Regions from separate parts of the Aquipseudomonas alcaligenes genome, predicted to be linked through region 1. Evidence: riboswitches for the same ligand, from Rfam matches in the RefSeq annotation. Region 1 holds a riboswitch; each other region holds the start of a gene.
What was found. Region 1 has a riboswitch for cobalamin ahead of cobO (cob(I)yrinic acid a,c-diamide adenosyltransferase). Riboswitches for the same ligand answer to the same signal wherever they lie in the genome.
Positions count from the first base shown of each region.

Region 2: it holds a riboswitch for cobalamin, as region 1 does, so the genes downstream of both, AAG092_RS08210 (TonB-dependent receptor domain-containing protein) here and cobO (cob(I)yrinic acid a,c-diamide adenosyltransferase) in region 1, are expected to answer to the same signal.
Region 3: it holds a riboswitch for cobalamin, as region 1 does, so the genes downstream of both, AAG092_RS14750 (energy-coupling factor ABC transporter permease) here and cobO (cob(I)yrinic acid a,c-diamide adenosyltransferase) in region 1, are expected to answer to the same signal.

Region 1 is NZ_CP154874.1:3,832,370-3,836,980, reverse strand. Features, by position in the region: gene AAG092_RS18635 (cobyrinate a,c-diamide synthase) at 1-450, opposite strand, end outside; gene cobO (cob(I)yrinic acid a,c-diamide adenosyltransferase) at 566-1,177, opposite strand; cobalamin riboswitch at 1,286-1,492, opposite strand; gene AAG092_RS18625 (hypothetical protein) at 1,525-1,845, opposite strand; gene AAG092_RS18620 (class I SAM-dependent methyltransferase) at 1,850-2,512, opposite strand; gene AAG092_RS18615 (C40 family peptidase) at 2,509-3,024, opposite strand; gene AAG092_RS18610 (C40 family peptidase) at 3,102-3,713, opposite strand; gene AAG092_RS18605 (NAD-dependent deacylase) at 3,783-4,550, opposite strand; gene AAG092_RS18600 (DNA-3-methyladenine glycosylase I) at 4,583-4,611, opposite strand, start outside.
Region 2 is NZ_CP154874.1:1,693,580-1,698,190, forward strand. Features, by position in the region: gene AAG092_RS08195 (carboxyl transferase domain-containing protein) at 1-214, shown strand, start outside; gene AAG092_RS08200 (alpha/beta fold hydrolase) at 226-1,176, shown strand; gene dxs (1-deoxy-D-xylulose-5-phosphate synthase) at 1,258-3,162, shown strand; cobalamin riboswitch at 3,213-3,418, shown strand; gene AAG092_RS08210 (TonB-dependent receptor domain-containing protein) at 3,499-4,611, shown strand, end outside.
Region 3 is NZ_CP154874.1:3,058,587-3,063,197, forward strand. Features, by position in the region: gene AAG092_RS14735 (acyl-CoA dehydrogenase family protein) at 1-929, shown strand, start outside; gene AAG092_RS14740 (MFS transporter) at 922-2,001, opposite strand; gene AAG092_RS14745 (hypothetical protein) at 2,112-2,249, opposite strand; cobalamin riboswitch at 2,350-2,548, shown strand; gene AAG092_RS14750 (energy-coupling factor ABC transporter permease) at 2,602-3,282, shown strand; gene AAG092_RS14755 (hypothetical protein) at 3,289-3,987, opposite strand; gene amn (AMP nucleosidase) at 4,100-4,611, shown strand, end outside.

The DNA.
Region 1 (4,611 bases):
GCGGTTGGCCAGCACCCCGGCGAACGGCAGATCGGCCTGGAAATGCGCCAGGCCGTAGGCCAGGGCGGCAAAGGTCTGGGCCATGGCGCCGGCGTCGATCACCCCGAGCACCGGTATGCCGAAACGGCGCGCCAGGGCAGCGGCCGAGGGCTGGCCGTCGAACAGACCCATGACCCCTTCGATAAGAATCAGGTCGGCCTCCTGCGCCGCCTGCCCGAGCAGACGCCGGCACTCGTCCTCGCCGACCATCCACAGGTCCAGCTGGTACACCGGCGCGCCGCTGGCACGGGCGAGAATCATCGGATCAAGGAAGTCCGGGCCGCACTTGAACACCCGCACGCGGCGCCCGGCGCGGCGGTGCAGGCGTGCCAGGGCGGCGGTGACGGTGGTCTTGCCCTGGCCGGAGGCAGGCGCGGCGATCAGCAGGGCCGAGCAACTGCGAGTGGTCATTGCCCTCTCCCCCGGCCCCTCTCCCATAAATGGGAGAGGGGAGTAGTACGCGAAAGCTTCAGGCTCATATCTCCCTCTCCCGCGTGCGGGAGAGGGCTGGGGAGAGGGTAGCGAGTCAAAACTCGACCCCCTTCTGCGCCTTCACTCCGGCCTTGAAGGCATGCTTGACCAGCGCCATCTCGGTCACCGTATCCGCCGCCTCGACCAGCTCCGGCAGGGCGCCGCGCCCGGTCACCACCACGTGCTGCAGCAGCGGCCGCGCCTCGATGTCGGCGAGCACCTGGTCGAACTGCAGGTAGCCATACTTGAGGGCGATGTTCAGCTCGTCCAGCACCACCAGGCCGATGCCTTCGTCGGCCAGCAGGCGCTGCGCCACCTGCCAGGCCTCGCCGGCCATGGCAATATCGCGCTGGCGGTCCTGGGTCTCCCAGGTGAAGCCCTCGCCCATCACGAACCACTGCACCTCATCGGGAAAGCGGCGGAAGAAGGCCTCCTCGCCGGTGCTGGCGGCGCCCTTGATGAACTGCACCACGCCGACCTTCATGCCGTGGCCGAGGGCGCGGGCGACCATGCCGAAGGCCGAGCTGCTCTTGCCCTTGCCGTTGCCGGCATGCACCAGCAGCAGGCCGTACTCGTCCTGGGCCTGGGCGATCTTCGCGTCGATCAGGGCTTTCTTGCGCTGCATGCGCGCCTGGTGGCGGGCGTCGCGTTCTGCCGATTCGGCCATGCCGCTCTCCTGTCCGGCCCAGGGGCCAGGCATTGGGTGTCGAAAGGCAGAAGACGGACGCACGCAGGAAGGGCCGCAGGCCCTGCCCACCCGCAAAGCCCGCCGCAATGCCGTGGAAGCGCGACAGGCCGGTCTCCGGGCTCGTGAGCCAGGCCATTGGCCTGCGGGTCGCGCCTTCCCGTGCCAAGGCACAGTGGCGTAGGCGACCCTTGTCTCACCTACCGTTGCGGGGGCAGCGCCGGCTTGAATGGACCGGCTTCCCTGTTTCACCCCTCGGCCACGCATGGCGGGGGCACCTGTTGCAGGCGCGCAGGGTAGAGGCTGGGGGCGGGAGCGTCAACGCGTGCTCAGAAGCGCGGGGTGAAACCGGCCGGCTTGCTCGCCAGCCAGGCGACGAAGGTGCGCAGGCGCTCGTCGGCCAACAGGGCCTCGCGGCTGTTGTAGGTCAGCGCCAGCTCCTTCTCGTCGAACAGCCGGTGGATCTGGTTGTGGCAGGCGCGGCAGACCCACAGGGTGGCGGTGATGCGCTCGGCCCTGGCGAAGCGCTTCTGCACATAAGGCTTGTCGTGCAGGGCCTTGGGAATCAGGTGATGGCGGGTCAGCGGCAGCCGGCGGGCACACAGCTCGCAGGCCTCCGGCTGCGGCGGCAGGCGGATCGGCTCGGCCATGGCCTCAGCGCTTGCGACAGAGGGTCAGGCCATCGCCCAGCGGCAGCAGGCTGAGGTCGATGCGCGTGTCGCGGCGCAGGCCGCGGTTGAGCGCCTGGATGGCGCGGGTGTCCTGGCTTTCCGGGTTCGGCTCCAGCACCCGGCCGCTCCACAGCACGTTGTCGAACAGGATCAGCCCGCCCTGGCGCACCAGCACCAGGGCATGCTCCAGGTACACCGGATAGTTGGCCTTGTCGGCATCGATGAAGATCAGGTCGAAGCTCTCGGCCTGGCCGCCGCGCTCCAGCGCATTGAGGGTCTCTAGCGCCGGCGCCAAGCGCAGCTCGATGCGCTCGGCCACACCCGCCTCGTACCAGTAGCGCTCGGCGATGGCGTTGTACTCGCCGGGCAGGTCGCAGCAGATCAGGCGACCGTCCGCCGGCAGGGCCTGGGCCATGCACAGCGCGCTGTAGCCGGTGAAGGTGCCGATCTCGAGGATCCGGCGGGCGCCGGTCAGCTGCACCAGCAGGGCCATGAACTGGCCCTGCTCGGGGGCGATCTGCCAGCGCGCCATGGGCAGCTGCGCGGTTTCCTCGCGCAGGCGCTTGAGCAGCGGCGACTCGCGCAGGGAAACATCCAGCAGGTACTGGTAGAGGGCGTCGTCGAGATTCAGCGTGCGATTGGTCATGGCTGGCGCGCCAGCTGACGGGCGGCCAGCACCCGCTTGGCGCCCAGGTAGCTCTTCTGCCAGTAGGTCTGGCTCAGGTAGTCCAGGCGCACGGTGCCGCCGCTGGACGGCGCATGCACGAAGCGCCCCTCGCCGACGTAGATGCCGGCATGGCTGACCTGGCCACCGCCATTGGTGGCGAAGAACACCAGGTCGCCGCTCTGCAGCTGGTCACGCCCGACGCTGGGCGCGCGCACATGGATCATTTCGCGGGTCGAGCGCGGCAGGGCGATGCCGGCCGAGTTGCGGTAGACGTAGCCGATCAGGCCACTGCAGTCGAAGCCGCTCTCCGGGGTATTGCCGCCGTAGCGATACGGCGTGCCGACCAGGCCGATGGCGCTGATCAGCACGTCGTCGGCACTGCCATCCACGATCGGGAAGGGGTTGCTGGGTTCTTCGGCGGGAGGGTTGCCGGCGCAGGCGGTGAGCAGCGCGGCGAGGGCTAGCAGGGAAAGGCGAGCCGTGAAATGCATGGGCGGGCGTCCTGGCCGGGATGCGCCCTACTCTGCCGGCTCATGGGCGTAGGCGCAAGGCCCACGCCCATGGCGGATCAGCGATGCAGCGCTGCGGGGGCGGCGCCCGACTGCTCCGGAGCCAGGGCCAGCACGCGCTTGGCTTCCATGTAGCTGCGCTTCCAGTAGCTGTCTTCCAGGCTGTCGATGCGCACGCCGCCGCTGCGGCTGCTGCTGGAATGGATGAACTGGTCATCGCCCAGGTAGATGCCGGCGTGGCTGACGCGGCCGCGACCACGGTTGTTGAAGAAGATCAGGTCGCCCGGTTCCAGCTCGTCACGCGAGACCAGCGGTGCGTCGAGGTTGATCATCTCGCGGGTCGAGCGCGGCAGCTGCAGACCGGCCTCTTCCCTGAACAGGTAGCCGATGAAGCCGCTGCAGTCGAAGCCGGTCTTGATCGACGTGCCACCGAAACGGTACTTGGTGCCGACCAGCGACAGCCCCTGGCTGAGGATGCTGTCCGCCAGCGAGGGCAGTTCGTAGGGCTGATCGTCCGTGAAGTCGGCCATCTGCTCGTCGGTCATGTACTCGACCGGCGGCTGTGGCTCCTGTTGGGCCAGATCCATCTGGGACTGCGGCGCCTGGTTGGCGCAGGCCGCCAGCAGGGCTGTGAGTGCAATGGGCACGAGGGGTGCGAAGCGCTTGAGCATGGGCACGACCGTGTCTGTCTGGTTTTTATTGGTGGGCGACTATGCCGTCTGTCGACGTGATTTGCAAATTCAATGCCCGGAAATGTGACTCAGTAGTTCCGGCAAAACGTCTGACGCCCTTCCCGACAGACGGACATCCACCAGGCGGCTGATATCGGTGTGCTGCGGGTTCACTTCCACGGTGAAACCCTTGTTCCTGCGGGCTTCCAGCACCGGCTCGACGATATAGGGGAAGCTCGCCGTGGTGCCCACCGCGATCACCACCTCGAAGCCCTGGCGCACCTGGTCATAAAGCCGACCAATGGCATCCTCGGGCAGCATCTCCTCGAACAGCACCACCGGCGGGCGCAACACGCCCCCGCATTGTGCACAACGTGGCGGCAGCGGACGGCGCAGGTGCTCGGCCAGCTGCGGGTCCTCGGCCCCGCAGGACTGGCAGTACAGCGGCGCCAGTTCGCCGTGAATCTCGATCAGGCGCTCCACCGGCGAACCCACGGCGCGGTGGTAGCCGTCGATGTTCTGCGTCAGCACCCAGCAACCGGGCTTGCGCCGCTGCAGCTCGGCGATGGCGGCATGCCCGGCATTCGGCGCGGCACCCAGGCAGGCTTCGCCCAGCTGTGCCAGGTACTTCCAGCACAGCGCCGGATCGCGCTGCAGCATCGGCCCGGACAGCGCCGCCTCGATCGGCAGGCCCTCGGCAGTCAGACCGTTGTACAGCCCGCCGAGGCCGCGATAGGTCGGCAGCCCGGAGTCGGCCGAGAGACCGGCACCGCTGATGACCAGGATGCGCTCGGCGTTCTGGATGGCCTGGGCGACGCGGAGAATGTCCTGTTGCATGGGTTGCCTCTTCGGGCCACAAAGCGGCTTTGTCAGTGGTTGACCGTATGCGCCAGCATCA
Region 2 (4,611 bases), 2.0 Mb from region 1:
CCAGGCGGACGACGCCAGCCGCCAGGCGCTGTTCGACAAGCTGGTGGCCAAGGCCTATGACAACGGCAAGGCGCTGAACATGGCCAGCTATCTGGAGATCGACGCGGTGATCGACCCGGCCGAGAGCCGCGCCTGGCTGCTGCGCGGGCTCAACGCGGCACCCGCGCCGGCGCCACGCGCGGGCAAGAAACGGCCCTTCGTCGATACCTGGTAAGGAACTCGCCCATGCCCATCGAACATCGGCTCCTCGCCGTCAACGGCATCGACCTCAGCCTCTACAGCGCCGGCCCCGAAGGCGGCCGCCCGATCTGGCTGCTGCACGGCTTTCCCGAGTGCTGGTACGCCTGGCATCCGCAGATCGAGGCGCTGGCCGCCGCCGGCTACCGGGTGTTCGCCCCGGAGATGCGCGGCTACGGCCAGAGCAGCGCGCCACGCGACCCGGCCGCCTACGACCTGCTGACCCTGTGTGGCGACATCCAGGGCGCCATGGACGCCCTCGGCCAGAGCGCCGTCGCCGTGGTCGGCCATGACTGGGGCGCGCCGGTGGCCTGGCACCTGGCCCTGCTGGAGCCCACGCGGGTGCAGGCCCTCGGCGCCCTGTCGGTGCCCTTCGGCGGGCGACCGAAACGCCCGGCCATCGAGATGATGCGCGAGGCCTACGCCGGGCGCTTCCACTACATCCTCTACTTCCAGCAGCCGGGGCTGGCCGAAGCCGAGCTGGACGCCGACATAGGCCGCAGCCTGCGCCTGCTGCTCGGTGGCCTGGAGGGTGCGCTGCTGCAGGACAAGCCGGCTGACGCCCGGTTGTTCGACGGCGCGGATGACCTGCCGCTGCCGGCCTGGTGCCCGCCCCAGCTGTTCGCCGTGTACGAGCGGACCTTCGCCGGCCGCGGCTTTTACGGCGCGCTGAACTGGTACCGCAACTTCGAGCGCAACTGGCAACGCACCGAGCACCTGGCCGCACTGCGGGTCGAGCAGCCGACCCTGTTCCTGCTCGGCGAGCGCGACCCGGTCGGCCGTTTCGAGGCACCGACCCTGGCGCGCATGGCGGCCAAGGTGCCGCGCCTGGAACAGCACCTGTTGCCCGGCTGCGGCCACTGGCTGCAAAGCGAGGACGGCGCGCGGGTCAGTGCGCTGCTGCTGGATTTCCTGGGGCGGCACTACGCCGCGGGCTGATCCGCTTACAGGGTGTTTGGGCTGTTCCCGGCGCTTCGGGTAAACTGCCGCATCTTTTGCACGCCCATAACGATTCGCCTGATGCCGACCACCTTCCACGAGATTCCGCGCGAGCGCCCCGCCACGCCCCTGCTCGACCGTGCCGAGACCCCGGACGGCCTGCGCCGCCTGGCGGAAAGCGAGCTGGAGACCCTCGCCGACGAGCTGCGCCAGTACCTGCTGTACAGCGTCGGCCAGACCGGCGGGCATTTCGGCGCCGGCCTCGGCGTGGTCGAGCTGACCATCGCCCTGCACTACATCTTCGACACCCCGGATGACCGCCTGGTGTGGGACGTCGGTCACCAGGCCTACCCGCACAAGATCCTCACCGGCCGCCGCGAGCGCATGGCCACCCTGCGCCAGAAGGACGGCCTGGCCGCCTTCCCGCGCCGCAGCGAGAGCGAGTACGACACCTTCGGCGTGGGCCACTCCAGCACCAGCATCAGCGCCGCCCTCGGCATGGCCATCGCCGCGCGCATGCAGGGTTCGCGGCGCAAGGCGGTGGCGGTGATCGGCGACGGCGCGCTGACCGCCGGCATGGCCTTCGAGGCGCTCAACCATGCGTCGGACGTCAAGGCCAACATGCTGGTCGTACTCAATGACAACGACATGTCGATCTCCAAGAACGTCGGCGGCCTGTCCAACTACCTGGCCAAGATCATCTCCAGCCGCACCTATTCGAGCATGCGCGAGGGCAGCAAGAAGATTCTTTCGCGCCTGCCCGGCGCCTGGGAGATCGCGCGCAAGGTCGAGGAGCACGCCAAGGGCATGCTGGTGCCCGGCACCCTGTTCGAGGAACTGGGCTGGAACTACGTCGGCCCGATCGACGGCCACGACCTGCCCACCCTGCTGGCCACCCTGCGCAACATGCGCGACCTGGAGGGCCCGCAGTTCCTCCACGTGGTGACCAAGAAGGGCAAGGGCTTCGCCCCGGCCGAGGCCGACCCGATCGGCTACCACGCCATCACCAAGCTGGAGCCGATCAACGCCCCGGTCGCGCCCAAGCAACCCTCCGGGCCCAAGTACTCCAGCGTGTTCGGCCAGTGGCTGTGCGATATGGCCGCCGAAGATCCGCGCCTGGTCGGCATCACCCCGGCGATGAAGGAAGGCTCGGACCTGGTGGCCTTCAGCGAGCGCTTCCCCGAACGCTACTTCGACGTGGCCATCGCCGAGCAGCATGCGGTGACCCTGGCCGCCGGCATGGCCTGCGACGGCGCCAAGCCGGTGGTGGCGATCTACTCCACCTTCTTGCAGCGCGCCTACGACCAGCTGATCCATGACGTGGCGGTGCAGAATCTCGACGTGCTGTTCGCCATCGACCGCGCCGGCCTGGTCGGCGAAGACGGCCCGACCCATGCCGGCAGCTTCGACATCTCCTACCTGCGCTGCATCCCCGGCATGCTGATCGCCACGCCCAGCGACGAGAACGAGCTGCGCCAGCTGCTGACCACCGGCTACCACTTCCAGGGCCCGGCAGCCGTGCGTTATCCGCGTGGCAGCGGCCCCAACGCGCCCATCGACCCGGCACTGGACAGTGTCGAGATCGGCAAGGCGGTGCTGCGTCGCCAGGGCCAGGGCGTGGCCCTGCTGGTCTTCGGCGTGCAGCTGGCCGAGGCCCTGCGCGTGGGCGAAAGCCTGGATGCCACGGTGGTCGACATGCGCTTCGTCAAACCGCTGGACGAGGCCCTGCTGCGCGAACTGGCGGCCAGCCACGCGCTGCTGGTGACCATCGAGGAAAACGCCGTGATGGGCGGCGCAGGCTCAGCGGTCAGCGAGTTCCTCGCCGCCGAGAACCTGGTCAAGCCGCTGCTGCACCTGGGCCTGCCCGATTACTACGTGGAGCACGCCAAGCCGGCGCAGATGCTCGCCGAGTGCGGCCTGGACCTGGCCGGCATCGAGGCGGCCGTCCGTCGCCGCCTGCAGCAACTTGAGCAAAGCTCAAGCTGAGGCACGCTAAACTTGCTTGAGCTTCAACACGCCGTGCACTAAGGTGCGCGGCGTTTTCTTTTCCATCAGGTGCGCCGGTCAATGCCGGCGATAATCGGGAAGCCGGTGCGCTCCATGAGCAATCCCGGCGCTGCCCCCGCAACGGTAATCGATCGCAGCCCTGCTGCAGATCCGCGCAACAGCCACTGGGTCAACCGGGAAGGCGCGCGGAGCGGAATCGAGAGCCCGGAGACCGGCCTGACGGATTCGACTGGTGTTGCGGAGGGCCGCACCGTCAGGCGCCGCCGTGCGCCTGCTTTCTGCCCTCCTCGAAGTCTTTGTCTTTGAGGAACCCCGATGAAACTGTCCCACACCCTGCCTCTCTCGGCGCTGAGCCTGGCTCTGCTGCCTGCTGGTCTCGCGCTGGCCGCCGGCCAGGACGCCGCGCTCAAGCTGCCCGAGACGCTGATCAGCGCCAACCGCGACGTGCAGCAACGCGATGCCAGCAGCACGGCGAGCACCGTATTCACCCGCGCCGACATCGAACGCCTGCAGCCGGCCTCGGTCAGTGACCTGCTGCGCCGCGCCCCCGGCGTGCAGGTGACCGACAATAGTGCCGGCAGCCTGGCCAGCCTGTATATCCGCGGCACCAAGTCGGCACAGAGCCTGGTGCTGGTAGACGGCATGCGCATCGCCTCGGCCAGCTCCGGCGACAGCAACCTGCAGTTCCTCAATGTCGACCAGATCGAGCGCGTCGAAGTGCTGCGCGGCCCACGCTCGGCGGTGTACGGTGCCGACGCCATCGGCGGCGTGGTGCAGATCTTCACCCGCCGCAGCGCTGGCGAGGGCCTGCAGCCCTTCGTACGCATGAGCTATGGCAGCAACGACAGCTGGCGACGCAGCGCCGGACTCTCCGGCGGCGACCAGCAGACCCGCTTCAGCCTGGCCGGTAGCCTCGACGAGAGCGACGGCATCGATCGCACCGGCATCTCCTACGACTCCGACCAGGACCACGACGCCTACCGCAACAAGGCCTTCAGCCTGAGCCTGAGCCACAGCTTCAGCGAACAGCTGGAAGCCGGCGTCAACGTCCTCGACCAGCGCGGCCGTACCGAGTTCGACAACCCCTTCGGCCGTTTCGACATGACCACCTTCGAGTCGGTCGGCCAGGAGCCCTACAGCGACTTCACCCTCAGCAGCGTGTCCAGCTACCTGGACGCGCAGGTCAACGACCTGTGGAGCAGCCGCCTGGAAGTCGGCCACAGCGAGAACCGCGAGGAAAGCCTGGACAAGCTCAGCGACGAGCGTGGCGTGTTCAACACCTATCGCGACTCGGTGAACTGGCTCAACACCCTGGCCCTGAGCGACAGCCACGGCCTGCTGCTGGGTGGCGAGTGGTACGAGGATCAGCTCAACAGCAACACCGCCTTCGCCGAGCAGCAGCGCTGGAACCAGGCCGCGTTTGTCCAG
Region 3 (4,611 bases), 770 kb from region 1:
GCTGCTTCCTGCTGCCGCGCCATCGCCCGGACGGCACGCGTAACCAGTTCTACATCCAGCGCCTGAAGAACAAGCTGGGCAACTGGGCCAACGCCTCCAGCGAGGTGGAGTTCCGTGGTGCCCTGGCCTGGATGGTCGGCGAGGAAGGCCGCGGCGTGCCGACCATCATCGAGATGGTTGCGCTGACCCGCTTCGACTGCATGATCGGCTCCAGCAGCCTGATGCGTCAGGCCCTGACCCAGGCCGCGCACCACTGCGCGCACCGCAAGGTCGGCGGCCGCGTGCTGGCCGAGCAGCCGCTGATGCAGAACGTGCTGGCCGACCTGGCCTTGGAGAGCGAGGCCGCCCTGGCCCTGACCATGCGCATGGGCAAGGCGCTGGACAACCCGCACATTGATCAGGAAGACAAGTTCGCCCGCCTGGTCACCGCCATCGGCAAGTACTGGATCTGCAAACGCGCGCCCGCGATGATCAACGAGGCCCAGGAGTGCATGGGCGGCGCCGGCTATGTCGAGGAAACCATCCTCCCGAGGCTGTACCGCGAGGCGCCGGTCAACTCGATCTGGGAAGGCTCGGGCAACGTGCAGTGCCTGGACGTGCTTCGTGCCCTGTCCAAGGAAGCGGGGGTACTCGACGCGCTGTTCGCCGAGCTGGGCGACGGCCACGGCGACGCGCGCCTGAAGGCGCACATCGGCAAGCTGCAGGCCGACTTCCGCGACACCGCCGACATCCAGTACCGCGCCCGCCAGCTCACCGAGGACGTGGCCGTGGCCCTGCAGGCCAAGCTGCTGCTGGAGGCCGGCAACGCCACGGTGAGCGACGCCTTTATCGCCAGCCGCCTGGGCGAGGGTGGCCGGGTCTACGGCACCCTGCCGCGCGGCATCGACGCCGAGGCGCTGCTGGCGCGCAGCACCCCGCACCTCACCTGAGCCGGGGCAGCGCTCGCCGCGCCAGCGGCAGGGCGCCCAGGGCCGCCACCACGAACAGGCTGGCGGCCAGGCACAGGGCCAGCGGCAGGCCCTGCGGGCCGACGTCCATCAGCGCACCGCTGAGCAGCGGGCCGAGCAGGCTGCCGACACCCCAGAGCAGGCCGACGCAGGCATTGGCGGTGACCAGGTCGGGGCCGCGAAAGTGCTGGCCGATCAGCCAGGGCAGGGCCAGGCCCAGGGCTAGCGTCAGCACCCCGCAGCCCAGGTGCAGGGCGCGCCGGTCGAGGCGGTCGGACAGCCAGCCCAGCGGCACCTGGAACAGCATGTCGCCGGCCAGGATCACGCTGGCCATCAGCGCCGCCACGCCCACCGCCCAGCCATGGCCGCTGGCGTACACCGGGAACAGCGACAGCACCACCGCATCGAAGAAGGCGAAGAACAGCACGCCCAGGCACAGCGCCGGGGCCACGCGGACGAAGCCGAGCAGGGAGAAGCGCCGCGGCCCCGCCTCGGTCGGCTCCGACCAGGCGGCCGGCAGGCTGTGCCAGACCAGCGCCAAGGCCAGCAGGTTGGCCAGCACCACCAGCAGCGCCGGCCAGGCGCTCTGCGCACCGAACAGGCCGATCATCGCCGGGCCGCCCAGCTGGCAGCCGGTGAAGCAGGCGGCGTAGAGCGCGACGACCTGGCCGCGCCGGCGTTCGTCGCACAGCTCGTTGACCCAGGATTCGCCGAGGATCACCAGCACGCCCATGCCGATGCCCAGCAGCAGGCGCGCGCCGGCCAGCAGCGCCAGCGGCGGTTCGGTCGGCAGCAGCGCGGCAGTGCCCAGCAGGCACAGGGCGAAACAGGCCAGGTACAGCCGGCGCCCGCTGTAGCGTCGGCTCAGGCGGCCGACCAGCAGGGCGGCGAGGATCATGCCGGCCGCCGGCAGCGCCGAGAAAAGGCCGATCAGCAGGCTGCCGGAGCCGCTCGCGTGCAGGCGCAGGGCCACCAGCGGCAGACTGGTGCCCATGCTCAGGCCGACCACGGACACGGCGAAGATCAGAACGGCGAGAAGCCAGGAAGAACGCATCGAATACTCCCACCCGCCAGCACCTGGCGGGTCTTGCAAGCATGAAAGACGGCTGCCCGCGAGTGCGCGGGCGAGACGGGGTCGGGACTCTGCGCGGGGCAGAGGCGCGTTCAGGCGGCGGGGGGAGAGAAGGTGAAGGCGAACAGTACGCTGCGCCGGCGGCGTTGCAGGGCGTCACGCGGCCAGGTGCGCGCCAGCAGCCGCGGGTCGGGCTGGGCGGAGCAGGGCAGGTGGGCGAGCGACGACATGGCGGCGGTGGACGGCGTGATCTGTAGGGCGCGCAGTCTAGGACGGGGCCTGGCCGGGGTCAATGCGTGGCGGACGGGCTGTCTTTTGCCGGCGCATGGCGCTAAGGTGGCCGCCGATGGTTCCGCCCCTCGGGCGGATGAAAAGGGAACAGGGTGCGGCGCGTGTCGCCAATGCCCTGGCTGCCCCCGCAACTGTAAGCGGCGAACGACGCCCACACGCCACTGGCCCGAACGGCTGGGAAGGCGGGCGAAGTGCCAAGCCGCGAGCCAGGAGACCTGCCATCGCCTGCGGGCGTTCGCGCCCATTCCTCCATCCGAACCGTCGCGCGGTGGGCGCGACCAAGGAACCCTCATGCACATCGAACCCGACGTCGTTGCCGGCGCCAAGCTCTTCCTCAGTTATGCCACCGCCGCAGGCGCCTTCGCGCTCACGGCCAAGCTCGCCCGCGACAGCCTGCGCGACAATGGCGGGGCAGCTGCCCTGGCCCTGCGCAGCCTGCTCACCACGGCCCTGGTGTTCTGCTTCTTCGAGGTCCTGCCGCACCATCCGGTGGGCGTCTCGGAAGTCCACCTGATCCTCGGCTCGACCCTGCTGCTGCTGTTCGGCGCCGGCGCCGCGGCCATCGGCCTGGCCGCCGGCCTGCTGCTGCAGGGCCTGCTGTTCGCCCCGTTCGACCTGCCGCAGTACGGCATGAACGTCACCACCCTGCTGTTGCCGCTGTGGGGTATCCACCTGCTGGCCCGGCGCATCATCCCGGCGCGCACCGCCTATGTGGACACCAGCTACAGGCAGGCCCTGGCGCTGTCCACCGCCTACCAGGGCGGCATCGTCGCCTGGGTGGCCTTCTGGGCCTTCTACGGCAACGGCTTCTCCGCCGAGAATCTGCTGTCCGTCGGCAGCTTCGGCCTGGCCTACATGAGCGTGATCCTGCTCGAGCCGCTGATCGACCTGGGTGTGCTGGCCGCCGCCAAGACCCTGGCCCGCTACAGCCAGGGACCGCTGTTCAACGTGCGCCTGCACCAGCCGGCCTGAGGTCGTTCAGCGCCGCTGCCAGAGCATCTCGCCGGTGTTGCTCTCGGTCACCAGGAAGGGCGCGCGGAAGCGGTAGCGCGCCGCCGGCTGGTACTCGCGCGCGCCCTTCAGCTGCACCAGCAGCAGGCCCTGCTCGCTGCGCCAGCGCCCGCTGTACTGCAGCTCGCCGGGGCGGTCGTAGCTCCACTCGCTGCCGCCGCTGACGCTGCGGCGCCACTGGTCGATGCTGCCGTCGGCGCGGATGCGCAGGGTGGTCACGCTGCCCGGCCCGCCCAGCGCCGCATCGCCGTCCTGCTCGTAGACCCAGGTGCCGACCAGGCTCGGGTCGTGGTCGGGGTCGGCCGGCGGTGGCGGCGGGGCGACCCGCTGGAACAGGCCTTCGCGCACCAGCGTCGCGCCGCTGGCGGGGTCGCGCGCGGCCAGGCTGGCGGCGAGCATGTCGTTGGCGTAGTTGGCGTTCATGTTGGCCAGCACCTGGCCTGAATCCGCATCGCTGATCTGCGCCTGCAGCGCCTGGCCATCGAAGCTGCCGCTGAGGCGGAAGCTGCGGCTGCCCTCGCGGTATTCGCCCTCCACCCGCTGCTCCTGGCTGCGCAGGATCAGCTCGGTCGGCCGCTCGTCCAGCGTGCCCTGGTAGCGACCATCCAGCTCGGCGGCCAGGGCCGGGGCGGCAAGCAGCAGGCAGAGGATCGGCAGACGGCACACGGCGGCTCTCCTTGGCGGCGTTAGGACAAGCCTAGATGGCCCGCGCCGGGTTTGCCGGCGGCGGGCGCCGAGGCGCAAGATAGGGCCATCGCCACAGCCAGGAAGCTGCCCCGTGAGTGCTACCGATTTCGTCGTCGCCCGTACCGCCGAGGAGGCCGTCGAGCGCCTCGCCGAGCTGCATCGTCAGGCCAGCGGCGCGCTGAGCCTGGCGCTCAAGCTCTACCTCAAGGAACGCAGCCAGCCCGGCGAGGACGAGCGCGCGCTGTTCCGCTACCCCGAGCTGCGCCTGACCTACCACTGCCAGGGCGAGGTGCCGAGCAGCGTGCGCGCCTACGCCAAGGTGCAGGTGCCGGGCACCTACCGGGTCACCGTGACCCACCCGCAGGACTTTCGCGGCTACCTGCTGGACCAGCTGCGCCCGCTGATGGAGGACTTCACCGTCACCGTCGAGGTCGGCTTCAGCCAGCAGAACATTCCCTATCCCTATGTGGTCGAGCAGGGCGACGAGCTGGCCGGTTCCGGGGTGAGCGCCGCCGAGCTGGCGCGGGTGTTCCCCAGCACCGACCTGTCCGCCGCCACCGACTCGGTGGCCGACGGCCTGTACGACTGGGGCGACAGCGGCGA